One region of the Streptomyces sp. NPDC107765 genome, then DNA from elsewhere that is predicted to be linked to it. Evidence: predicted binding sites of a transcription regulator. Region 1 holds the regulator's gene; each other region holds the start of a gene.

Evidence for each region. Region 1 encodes HrcA, which represses chaperone genes, less so after heat shock. Its sites were predicted from a motif close to TTNGCACTCNGNNNNNCNGAGTGCNAA; they were not measured.
Region 2: a site for HrcA is predicted at 1,594-1,620, ahead of ACZ7MX_RS15670 (FmdB family zinc ribbon protein). Genes of this name have one in related genera too.
Region 3: a site for HrcA is predicted at 1,148-1,174, ahead of groL (chaperonin GroEL). Genes of this name have one in related genera too.

What each region holds. Positions count from the first base shown of each region.
Region 1 covers NZ_JBVKBL010000008.1:357,712-360,986, forward strand. Annotated here, with positions in the region: gene ACZ7MX_RS21935 (nitronate monooxygenase) at 1-136, opposite strand, end outside; gene dnaJ (molecular chaperone DnaJ) at 383-1,516, opposite strand; gene hrcA (heat-inducible transcriptional repressor HrcA) at 1,517-2,533, opposite strand; gene ACZ7MX_RS21950 (MBL fold metallo-hydrolase) at 2,728-3,275, shown strand, end outside.
Region 2 covers NZ_JBVKBL010000005.1:372,002-375,276, forward strand. Annotated here, with positions in the region: gene ACZ7MX_RS15665 (S-methyl-5'-thioadenosine phosphorylase) at 90-923, opposite strand; gene ACZ7MX_RS15670 (FmdB family zinc ribbon protein) at 1,241-1,582, opposite strand; gene ACZ7MX_RS15675 (MFS transporter) at 1,808-3,127, opposite strand.
Region 3 covers NZ_JBVKBL010000002.1:773,597-776,871, reverse strand. Annotated here, with positions in the region: gene ACZ7MX_RS07880 (MoaD/ThiS family protein) at 5-283, shown strand; gene ACZ7MX_RS07875 (cold-shock protein) at 784-987, shown strand; gene groL (chaperonin GroEL) at 1,302-2,924, shown strand.

The DNA of each region.
Region 1 (3,275 bases):
TTTTGTAGCCGGCGGCGAGGAAGCCGAGACCGCCGGCGCCGCAGACGGCGGCGGCCAGTTCGGGTCCCGAGCCGCCGCCCGCCATGGGGGCCTGCACGATCGGACAGCGGCAGAGATCGGTCAGTGCGCTGGGCATGACCACATCGTGTCACGGGACGCCCCGGCACCCCGCATCAGGGGCTCGGCGGGGGGACGGGGCCGGGGCCGGGGCCCGTAGGGGGTGATCGAACAGATCCCCTAGGGGATGCGAGGCCCCCCTGCGGGGCCACAACGTCGAGGTGCCGGGCGGGTATTCCGTATCCCGCCCGGCACCTCACGCTCTGACGCGTTCCTGCTCGCGTACGGCCTGCCGCCCGCTCACGCGTGGCCGGCCGCCGACCGCCTACCGCCCGTTGAACGCGTCCTTCAGGCGCGAGAACAGCCCCTGCTGACCCGGCTGGAACTGGCCCGTCGGGCGTTCCTCGCCGCGCAGCTTGGCGAGCCGCCGCAGCAGCTCCTCCTGCTCCGGGTCGAGCTTGGTCGGCGTCTGGACCTCGACGTGGACGATCAGGTCGCCCCGGCCGTTGCCGCGCAGATGGGTCACACCGCGCTGGTGCAGCGGGATCGACTGGCCGGACTGCGTACCGGGCCGGACATCGATCTCCTCCACCCCGTCCAGCGTCTCCAGCGGGCATTTCGTGCCCAGCGACGCCGCTGTCATCGGGATGGTGACCGTGCAGTGCAGATCGTCGCCGCGCCGCTGGAAGACCGGGTGCGGCAGCTCGTGGATCTCGACGTAGAGATCGCCGGCCGGGCCGCCGCCGGGGCCGACCTCGCCCTCGCCGGCGAGCTGGATCCGGGTGCCGTTGTCGACACCGGCCGGGATCTTGACGGTCAGCGTGCGGCGGGAGCGGATCCGGCCGTCGCCCGCGCACTCCGGGCACGGCGTCGGCACGACCGTGCCGAAGCCCTGGCACTGCGGGCACGGGCGGGACGTCATGACCTGGCCCAGGAAGGACCGGGTGACCTGCGAGACCTCACCGCGGCCGCGGCACATGTCACAGGTCTGCGCCGAGGTGCCGGGGGCGGCGCCCTCGCCGCTGCAGGTCGTGCAGACCACGGCGGTGTCGACCTGGATGTCCTTGGTCGTGCCGAAGGCCGCCTCGTTCAGCTCGATGTCGAGCCGGATCATGGCGTCCTGGCCGCGACGGGTGCGCGAGCGCGGACCGCGCTGCGACGCCGTGCCGAAGAACGCGTCCATGATGTCGGAGAAGTTGCCGAAGCCGGCCCCGAAGCCGCCCGCGCCACCGCCGCCGGCCTGCGAGAGCGGGTCGCCGCCCAGGTCGTAGACCTGCTTTTTCTGCGGATCCGACAGGACCTCGTAAGCGGCGTTGATCTCCTTGAACCGCTCCTGGGTCTTCGGGTCCGGGTTCACGTCCGGGTGCAGCTCGCGCGCCAGCCGACGGAAGGCCTTCTTGATCTGGTCCTGCGAGGCGTCACGGCTGATGCCGAGGACCGAGTAGTAATCCGTGGCCACTTACGACTCCGCGAGGATTTGTCCGACGTAACGTGCCACTGCGCGTACCGCTCCCATCGTTCCGGGGTAGTCCATGCGGGTCGGTCCGACCACGCCGAGTTTGGCGACTGCCTCGTCGCCCGAACCGTAGCCGACCGTGACGACCGATGTGGACGTCAGGCCTTCATGGGCATTCTCATGCCCGATACGTACGGTCATGCCCGAGTCCTTGGCTTCGCCGAGGAGCTTGAGCAGCACCACGTGCTCCTCCAGCGCCTCCAGCACGGGACGGATGGTCAGGGGGAAGTCGTGCCCGAAGCGCGTGAGATTGGCGGTGCCGCCGATCATCAGCCGCTCTTCGGTCTCTTCCACCAGAGTTTCCAGCAACACCGACAGCACTGTCGAGACCGTGCCGCGGTCGTCCTGCTCGAAGGACTCCGGGAGATCCTGCACCAACTGGGGCACATCCGCGAAACGGCGTCCCACGACCCGGCTGTTCAGCCGCGCCCGCAGGTCCGCCAGCGAGGTCTCGGAGAACGGCGTCTGGCAGTCGATGAGCCGCTGCTCGACCCGTCCGGTGTCGGTGATCAGGACGAGCATCAGCCGGGCCGGGGCCAGCGCCAGCAGCTCGACGTGCCGGACCGTGGACCGCGTCAGGGACGGGTACTGCACGACCGCGACCTGCCGGGTCAGCTGCGCCAGCAGCCGGACCGTGCGCCCCACCACGTCGTCGAGGTCGACCGCGCCGTCGAGGAAGTTCTGGATCGCCCGCCGCTCGGGGCTGGACAGCGGCTTCACGCCGGCCAGCTTGTCGACGAAGAGGCGGTAGCCCTTGTCCGTCGGGATCCGCCCGGCGCTGGTGTGCGGCTGGGCGATGAAGCCCTCTTCCTCCAGGGCCGCCATGTCGTTGCGGACCGTCGCCGGGGACACCCCGAGCTGATGGCGCTCCGTGAGTGCCTTGGAGCCGACCGGCTCCTCCGTCCCGACGTAGTCCTGGACGATGGCGCGCAGCACTTCGAGCCTGCGTTCACTGAGCATCCCGCGCACCTCCAGCCGGCAGTCGCCGTCTCGTTGCTCTCCTGGCACTCACCCGGGCCGAGTGCCAGACCCTGAGCCAGTGTACGGCCGGGTAGCACGACCACGGCAAGGGTGGCCGCGCGGAGCACGCACCCGATGACCTTCTTCGGGCGATCTGCCGGGCAACGCTATCGCGATGGAGCTAGCGTCTCGGTATGCGCACAGCTTGGGAAGAGGCCGGGTGGGAACGGCTCGGTGACGGTGTCGCCAGGCGCCGTATGCCGGGCTGGGACGAGACCGTGGGGGTGATCGCCGGGTCGGCCGGGGTCATGATCGTCGACACCGGCGCGACCCTGCGCGACGGCGCGGACCTGCGCCGGTCGATCCGCGGTGTGCTGGGCCGGGAAGTGACGCATGTCGCGCTCACCCATCCGCACTTCGATCATGTGCTGGGCACCGCCGCCTTCGCCGGGGTCGCGGTGTTCGGCGCGGCCGGTCTCGCCGAGTTGTTCCGCCGTGACAAGGACGCGCTGCGGCACGACGCCGTCCGGCACGGCGTCGACCGGGACGCGGCCGCGGAGGCCGCCGACCTGCTGGTCGTGCCGCACCACCCCGTCCACGGCCAGCTGACCGTCGAGCTCGGCGACCGGCAGGTGCTGCTCGCCAACGTCGGGCCCGGCCACACCGCCCACGACCTGGCCGTCCTGGTGCCGGGCCGGCACGGCGAGGCGGAGATCGTCTTCTGCGGCGACCTGGTCGAGGA
Region 2 (3,275 bases), on a different contig from region 1:
GGGGCAGGAAAAAGGTGGCGGGCCCGAGCCTGGCCCCCGGCCCAGCTCCGGCCCCCGGCCCAGCCCCGGTCCCCGGCCCGCCAGGCGCCTTACGGCAGTTCGATGCCCAGGTCCCAGCCCGCGTGGGCGTCGGCGCAGGGGCAGGTGCGGTCGGTGGACCGGGGCAGCGCGGCGACCGCGTCGAAGAGGACCTCGCGGAGCCGGCCGACATTCTGGGCGAAGACCTGGAGGACTTCCTCGTGGGAGACGCCGTCGCCGGTCTCGGTGCCCGCGTCCAAGTCGGTGACCAGGGTCAACGAGGTGTAGCAGAGGGTCAGTTCGCGGGCCAGGACCGCCTCGGGGTGACCGGTCATCCCGACCACGGACCAGCCCTGGGCGGCGTGCCAGCGGGATTCGGCGCGGGTCGAGAAGCGCGGGCCCTCGATGACGACGAGCGTGCCGCCGTCGACCGGTTCCCACTCGCGGCCGCGGGCGGCGGCGAGGGCGGCCTGGCGGCCGGCGGGGCAGTAAGGGTCGGCGAACGTCAGGTGGACGACGTTGGGGACGCTCCCGTCGGGCAGCGGCTCGCCGTCGAAGTAGGTCTGGACGCGGGCCTTGGTGCGGTCCACGAGCTGGTCGGGGACCAGCAGCGTGCCGGGGCCGTATTCGGGGCGCAGCCCGCCGACCGCGCACGGGCCGAGGACCTGGCGTACGCCGAGCGAGCGCAGCGCCCACAGGTTGGCGCGGTAGTTGATGCGGTGCGGCGGGAGGCGGTGGTCGCGGCCGTGCCGGGGGAGGAAGGCGACCTGGCGGCCGGCGATCTCGCCGAGGAACACCGAGTCGCTGGGGCGACCGTACGGGGTATCGACCGTGATCTCGGTCACGTCGTCGAGGAAGGAGTAGAAGCCCGAACCGCCTATTACGCCTATTTCCGCGTCAGCCATGGCGGTCACCTTAGCGGGGGCGGCCACCACGAGATCCGCCACCCCGGGGGCGTGCATGCAGCCGATCGAGGCGGCAGCGGACCGGAGACGACAGCGGAACGGAGACAACAGCGGACCGAGGCGGCAGCGAGCCGGAGGCGGCAGCGGACCGGAATGGAGCGGACCCGCATGGAGCGAACCGGAACCCAGCGACCGGAATGCAGCGGACCGGCATGCAGCAGGCCCCGCCGTCCGATGACGGCGGGGCCCGAAGGTGTCTGTGCTGCCGGACTACCGGTCTGCCGGCCCTGCCGGACTGCCGGCGCTGCCGGTCAGGCTCAGGCGGCGGAGCTGGTGCTCGACGCGCTTCCGGAGGACGACGTGGCGGGCGCGGACGGCTTGCTGTCGGAGCCGGAGCTGCTCGACGAGGAGCCGGCGGAGTCCGAGGACGACGTCGTGCTCGACGAGGAGGAGCTCTTCGCGGGGCTGCTGCTGGACGACGAGCCGCGGCTGTCGTTGCGGTAGAAGCCGGAACCCTTGAAGACGATGCCGACCGCGGAGAACACCTTCTTCAGGCGTCCGTTGCAGCTGGGGCACTCCGTCAGCGCGTCGTCGGTGAACTTCTGCACCGCCTCAAGGCCCTCGCCGCACGCGGTGCACTGGTACTGGTAGGTCGGCACTTGACTTCCTCCTGGCACTCTCACTCGATGAGTGCTAACGACGCTCCATATTGCAGTATTCCGGCGCGTCAGTCCACTGCGACCGGGCAGACGGTGACCGACCCCACGTCCGGGGCCGGTCCGTGACGGACGGCGGCGGGCGCTCGCCGGAACCCGGCCAGCCGCCCGCCGGCCCCCACCGGCACCCGTCGCCGCACCCGTCCGCACCCGTCCGCGCTCGCCCCCTCAGGCGTTCGCCAGCTCCCGCCCGCGGTCCTCGGCCGCCGTGCCCGTTCCGGCGCCGGAGTCGGCCCCGGACGCCGTGTCCCGCCGGTCCGCGTCGGCCGCGTCGGACGAGGAGCGCGGCAGCAGGTGGGCGCGCAGGGCCAGCAGCACCACCAGGGCCAGGGCCGTTCCGGCCAGGGGGACCAGGAAGCCGGTGCTGGGGCTGAAGCGGTCGGTGAGCTGGCCGGCGGAGGTGGCGGCGACGGCCTGGCCCAGGGCGACCGCGCCGGTCAGCCAGGTGAACGCCTCCGTGCGTGCCGCGGCCGGGACCAGGGACTCCACCAGGGTGTAGCCGGTGATCAGGGCGGGGGCGATGCAGAGACCGACGACCAGGCCGACGGCGCCCAGCAGCGGTACCGCGGTCACCGCCCACAGCGGGGTGGTGGCCAGCGCCAGCAGCCCGTAGGCGACCAGCAGCCGGCGGCGCGGGCCGACCTTCCAGGCGATGGCGCCGCAGGCGATCCCGGCGAGCATGTTGCCGCCGGCGAAGATTCCGTAGAGCAGGCCGTTGATGCCGGGCTGGCCGATGGCCTGGGTGAACGCGGTCAGCGAGACCTGCATGCCGCCGAAGACGGCGCCGATGCCGAGGAACGCCACGATCAGCACGCGGACGCCGGGGACCGACAGGGCCGAGACGCGCGGCCGGTCGTCGGTCTGCGCCCGGTGGACGGGCGGCTGGGTGCGGCGCTGGGAGGCGAAGAGCAGGCCGCCGGCCAGGGTCAGTACGGCCTCGGCGATCAGGCCGGCGGCCGGGTGGATGCCGGTGCACAGCGCGGTCGCCAGGACCGGGCCGACCACGAAGGTGAACTCGTCGGTCACCGACTCGAAGGCGGCCGCCGTCGGCATCAGCGGGCTGCCGCCGAGCCGGGACGCCCAGCGGGCCCGCACCATCGGGCCGACCTGCGGAGTCGAGGCGCCCGTGGGGACGGCCACGGCGAGCAGCGCCCACAGGGGGGCGTGCGCCAGGGCCAGGACGATCAGCGCCGCGACACCGGCGGTGTGCACGAGGATGCCGGGGATCAGCACCGCGCGCTGACCGAAACGGTCGGCGAGCTTGCCGCTCTGCGGGGCGAACAGTGCCATCGAGACACCGGTGGCGGCCGAGACCGCGCCGGCGGTGCCGTAGGAGCCGGTGGTGGACTGGACGAGCAGCACGATGCCGATGGTCAGCATCGCGAACGGCTGCCGGGCCAGGAAGCCGGGCAGGAGGAAGGTCCACGCACCAGGGGTGCGGAGCAGTTGTCCGTAACCGGGACGGGAGTGCTTGACCGCGGATGCCACGGCCGGGCCTTTCTGCCGCCTGGTAGCGCGTCGCCGCGAGGTCGTCACGGGTACGCGCCGAGAGCTGTCCTCTCGCGCTGGACCGAGTGATACCGCGTGGTCCGCACCCCGAGAGGGTGGCTGCAGGTGGCAGGGGACCGCGGCCGCC
Region 3 (3,275 bases), on a different contig from region 1:
AACCATGAGCGTCAAGGTCCGCATCCCCACCATCCTCCGCACGTACACCGGCGGCGAGGCCGAGGTCACCGCCGAGGGCGCGACCCTCTCCGAGGTGATCGCCGACCTGGAGAAGAACCACCAGGGCATCGCGGCCCGGGTGCTCGACGACGCCGGCAAGCTGCGGCGCTTCGTGAACGTCTACGTCAACGATGACGACGTCCGCTTCGAGCAGGGCCTCCAGACGCCGACGCCGGAGGGCGCGGGCGTCTCGATCATCCCCGCGGTCGCCGGAGGGTGCTGACCTTCCGTCCCGATTCTTGATCCGCGGCCCCTCCTGGCGCGCGGGATCATCCGGACGTTGATCGAACAGGCGTGGATTTGCGCCATCTCTTCCCCCGCTTGACCGGAATTGCCCCGTCCATCGAAATCGGACGGGGCAATTCCGTTTCGTGAAAGGGGATAGCATTGTGGCGATCTCCTCGGTGTATATGTCCCGGGGTATGCCGAGCGCATAAGAAACCGTGCCGAGTTGTGCTCAAAGTGTGTGCGGCATTTGTCGGTTAGGCACGTCTATGCCCGGCCCGGGTTGCCCGGGAGAATCGCGATTTCGCCGCATATAGCCGATTCTCCGGTGCCAGAATTCTCGTCCGATTGACCTGTTGCGCTGGGCATCGGTCCAGATACATTCAGCGGCGGTCGACGCGTTCCGGCGCACACCCCACGGGCCTTTCGCGGGGTGAGGTCTGACCCGGGTCCGCGGAGTGCGGTCCTGCGCAAGGGCCAGTAATAGGGGAGTTAGGCATGGCTCAGGGCACCGTCAAGTGGTTCAACGCGGAGAAGGGGTACGGCTTCATCGCGGTCGACGGTGGTGCGGATGTATTCGTCCACTACAGCGCGATCCAGATGGACGGCTACCGCACCCTTGAGGAGGGCCAGCGGGTCGAGTTCGAGATCTCGCAGGGCCAGAAGGGGCCGCAGGCGGACATGGTCCGGGTGGCCGGCTGAGGCGCCGACCGACTGCTGCGTTGTGAAGGCCCGTACCCCTGAAGGGGTACGGGCCTTCTGCCGTGCGACCCAAGGGGCGGACCTCCCGGCTGCCGCCCCTCGACGGGTGGCCACGCCCTGAACGGCTTGCACTCACATGCCCCGAGTGCTAATCATTGCGTTAGCACTCTCCCAGTGAGAGTGACAACGAAGGACCGGGTCGGTGAGGCCCGCAGGCCGGGTGGGGCAAGGAACCACACAGGCTTGCAGGTCGTCCGTCGCGGGCGCCAGCGCGGTCCGGAGCAATCCACCCCAGTCCGGGAGGACCACTTCACATGGCCAAGATCATCGCGTTCGACGAGGAGGCACGGCGCGGTCTCGAGCGCGGGATGAACCAGCTCGCCGACGCCGTCAAGGTCACCCTCGGCCCCAAGGGCCGCAACGTCGTCCTCGAGAAGAAGTGGGGCGCCCCCACGATCACCAACGATGGTGTGTCCATCGCCAAGGAGATCGAGCTCGAGGACCCGTACGAGAAGATCGGCGCCGAGCTGGTCAAGGAGGTCGCGAAGAAGACGGACGACGTCGCCGGTGACGGCACGACGACCGCGACCGTCCTGGCCCAGGCCCTGGTCCGCGAGGGCCTGCGCAACGTCGCCGCCGGTGCCAACCCGATGGCCCTGAAGCGCGGTATCGAGAAGGCCGTCGAGGCCGTCTCCGCCGCCCTGCTGGAGCAGGCGAAGGACGTGGAGACCAAGGAGCAGATCGCCTCCACCGCCTCCATCTCCGCCGCCGACACCCAGATCGGCGAGCTGATCGCCGAGGCCATGGACAAGGTCGGCAAGGAAGGCGTCATCACCGTCGAGGAGTCCCAGACCTTCGGTCTGGAGCTGGAGCTCACCGAGGGTATGCGCTTCGACAAGGGCTACATCTCGGCGTACTTCGCCACCGACATGGAGCGTATGGAGGCGTCGCTCGACGACCCGTACATCCTCATCGTCAACTCCAAGATCGGCAACGTGAAGGACCTGCTGCCGCTCCTGGAGAAGGTCATGCAGTCCGGCAAGCCGCTGCTGATCATCGCCGAGGACGTCGAGGGCGAGGCCCTGTCGACCCTGGTCGTCAACAAGATCCGTGGCACCTTCAAGTCCGTCGCCGTCAAGGCCCCGGGCTTCGGTGACCGCCGCAAGGCCATGCTCGGCGACATCGCCATCCTCACCGGTGGCACCGTCATCTCCGAGGAGGTCGGCCTCAAGCTCGAGAACGCCGGTCTCGACCTGCTCGGCCGCGCCCGCAAGGTCGTCATCACCAAGGACGAGACCACCATCGTCGACGGTGCCGGTGACAGCGAGCAGGTCCAGGGCCGGGTCAACCAGATCCGCGCCGAGATCGAGAACAGCGACTCGGACTACGACCGCGAGAAGCTCCAGGAGCGTCTGGCGAAGCTGGCCGGCGGCGTGGCCGTCATCAAGGCCGGTGCCGCCACCGAGGTCGAGCTCAAGGAGCGCAAGCACCGCATCGAGGACGCCGTCCGCAACGCGAAGGCGGCCGTCGAGGAGGGCATCGTCGCCGGCGGTGGCGTGGCCCTGCTGCAGGCCTCCTCGGTCTTCGAGAAGATCGAGCTGGACGGTGACGAGGCCACCGGTGCCGCGGCTGTGAAGCTGGCCCTGGAGGCCCCGCTGAAGCAGATCTCGGTCAACGCCGGCCTTGAGGGCGGCGTCGTGGTGGAGAAGGTGCGCAACCTGGCCGTCGGCCACGGTCTGAACGCCGCCACCGGCGAGTACGTCGACATGGTCGCCGAGGGCATCATCGACCCGGCCAAGGTCACCCGCTCCGCGCTGCAGAACGCCGCCTCCATCGCGGCGCTCTTCCTCACCACCGAGGCCGTCATCGCCGACAAGCCGGAGAAGGCCGCCGCGGCCGCTCCGGGCGGCATGCCGGGCGGTGACATGGACTTCTGATCCACCGCGCCGGACCTCCGGCCCGCTGGACCAGAACGCGCTGATCCTCCCGGATCACCCGTCCTGAACGTCGGGGCGGCACCCTCCTCCCAGGGGGTGCCGCCCCGACGGCGTTTGCGCCCCGGCCCGCCGCCGTGCCCTGAGCTTCTCGGGGTGAGGACGGCACGGCGGTTACGCTGTGCACCGGATCGGCTATGAACAGTCACGGTCAAGGGTCTCGGGGTGGCCGCGCCCCCTGTGATCGCAAACGAAGGAGTGTTCGTGCGAGCCAGGGTGCGTAGAGGTCTGATCAGGTCCGATGTGGGCGGCAACTGATCATGTCCGGGCAGGAGCGGAACGCGAACCGGCAGG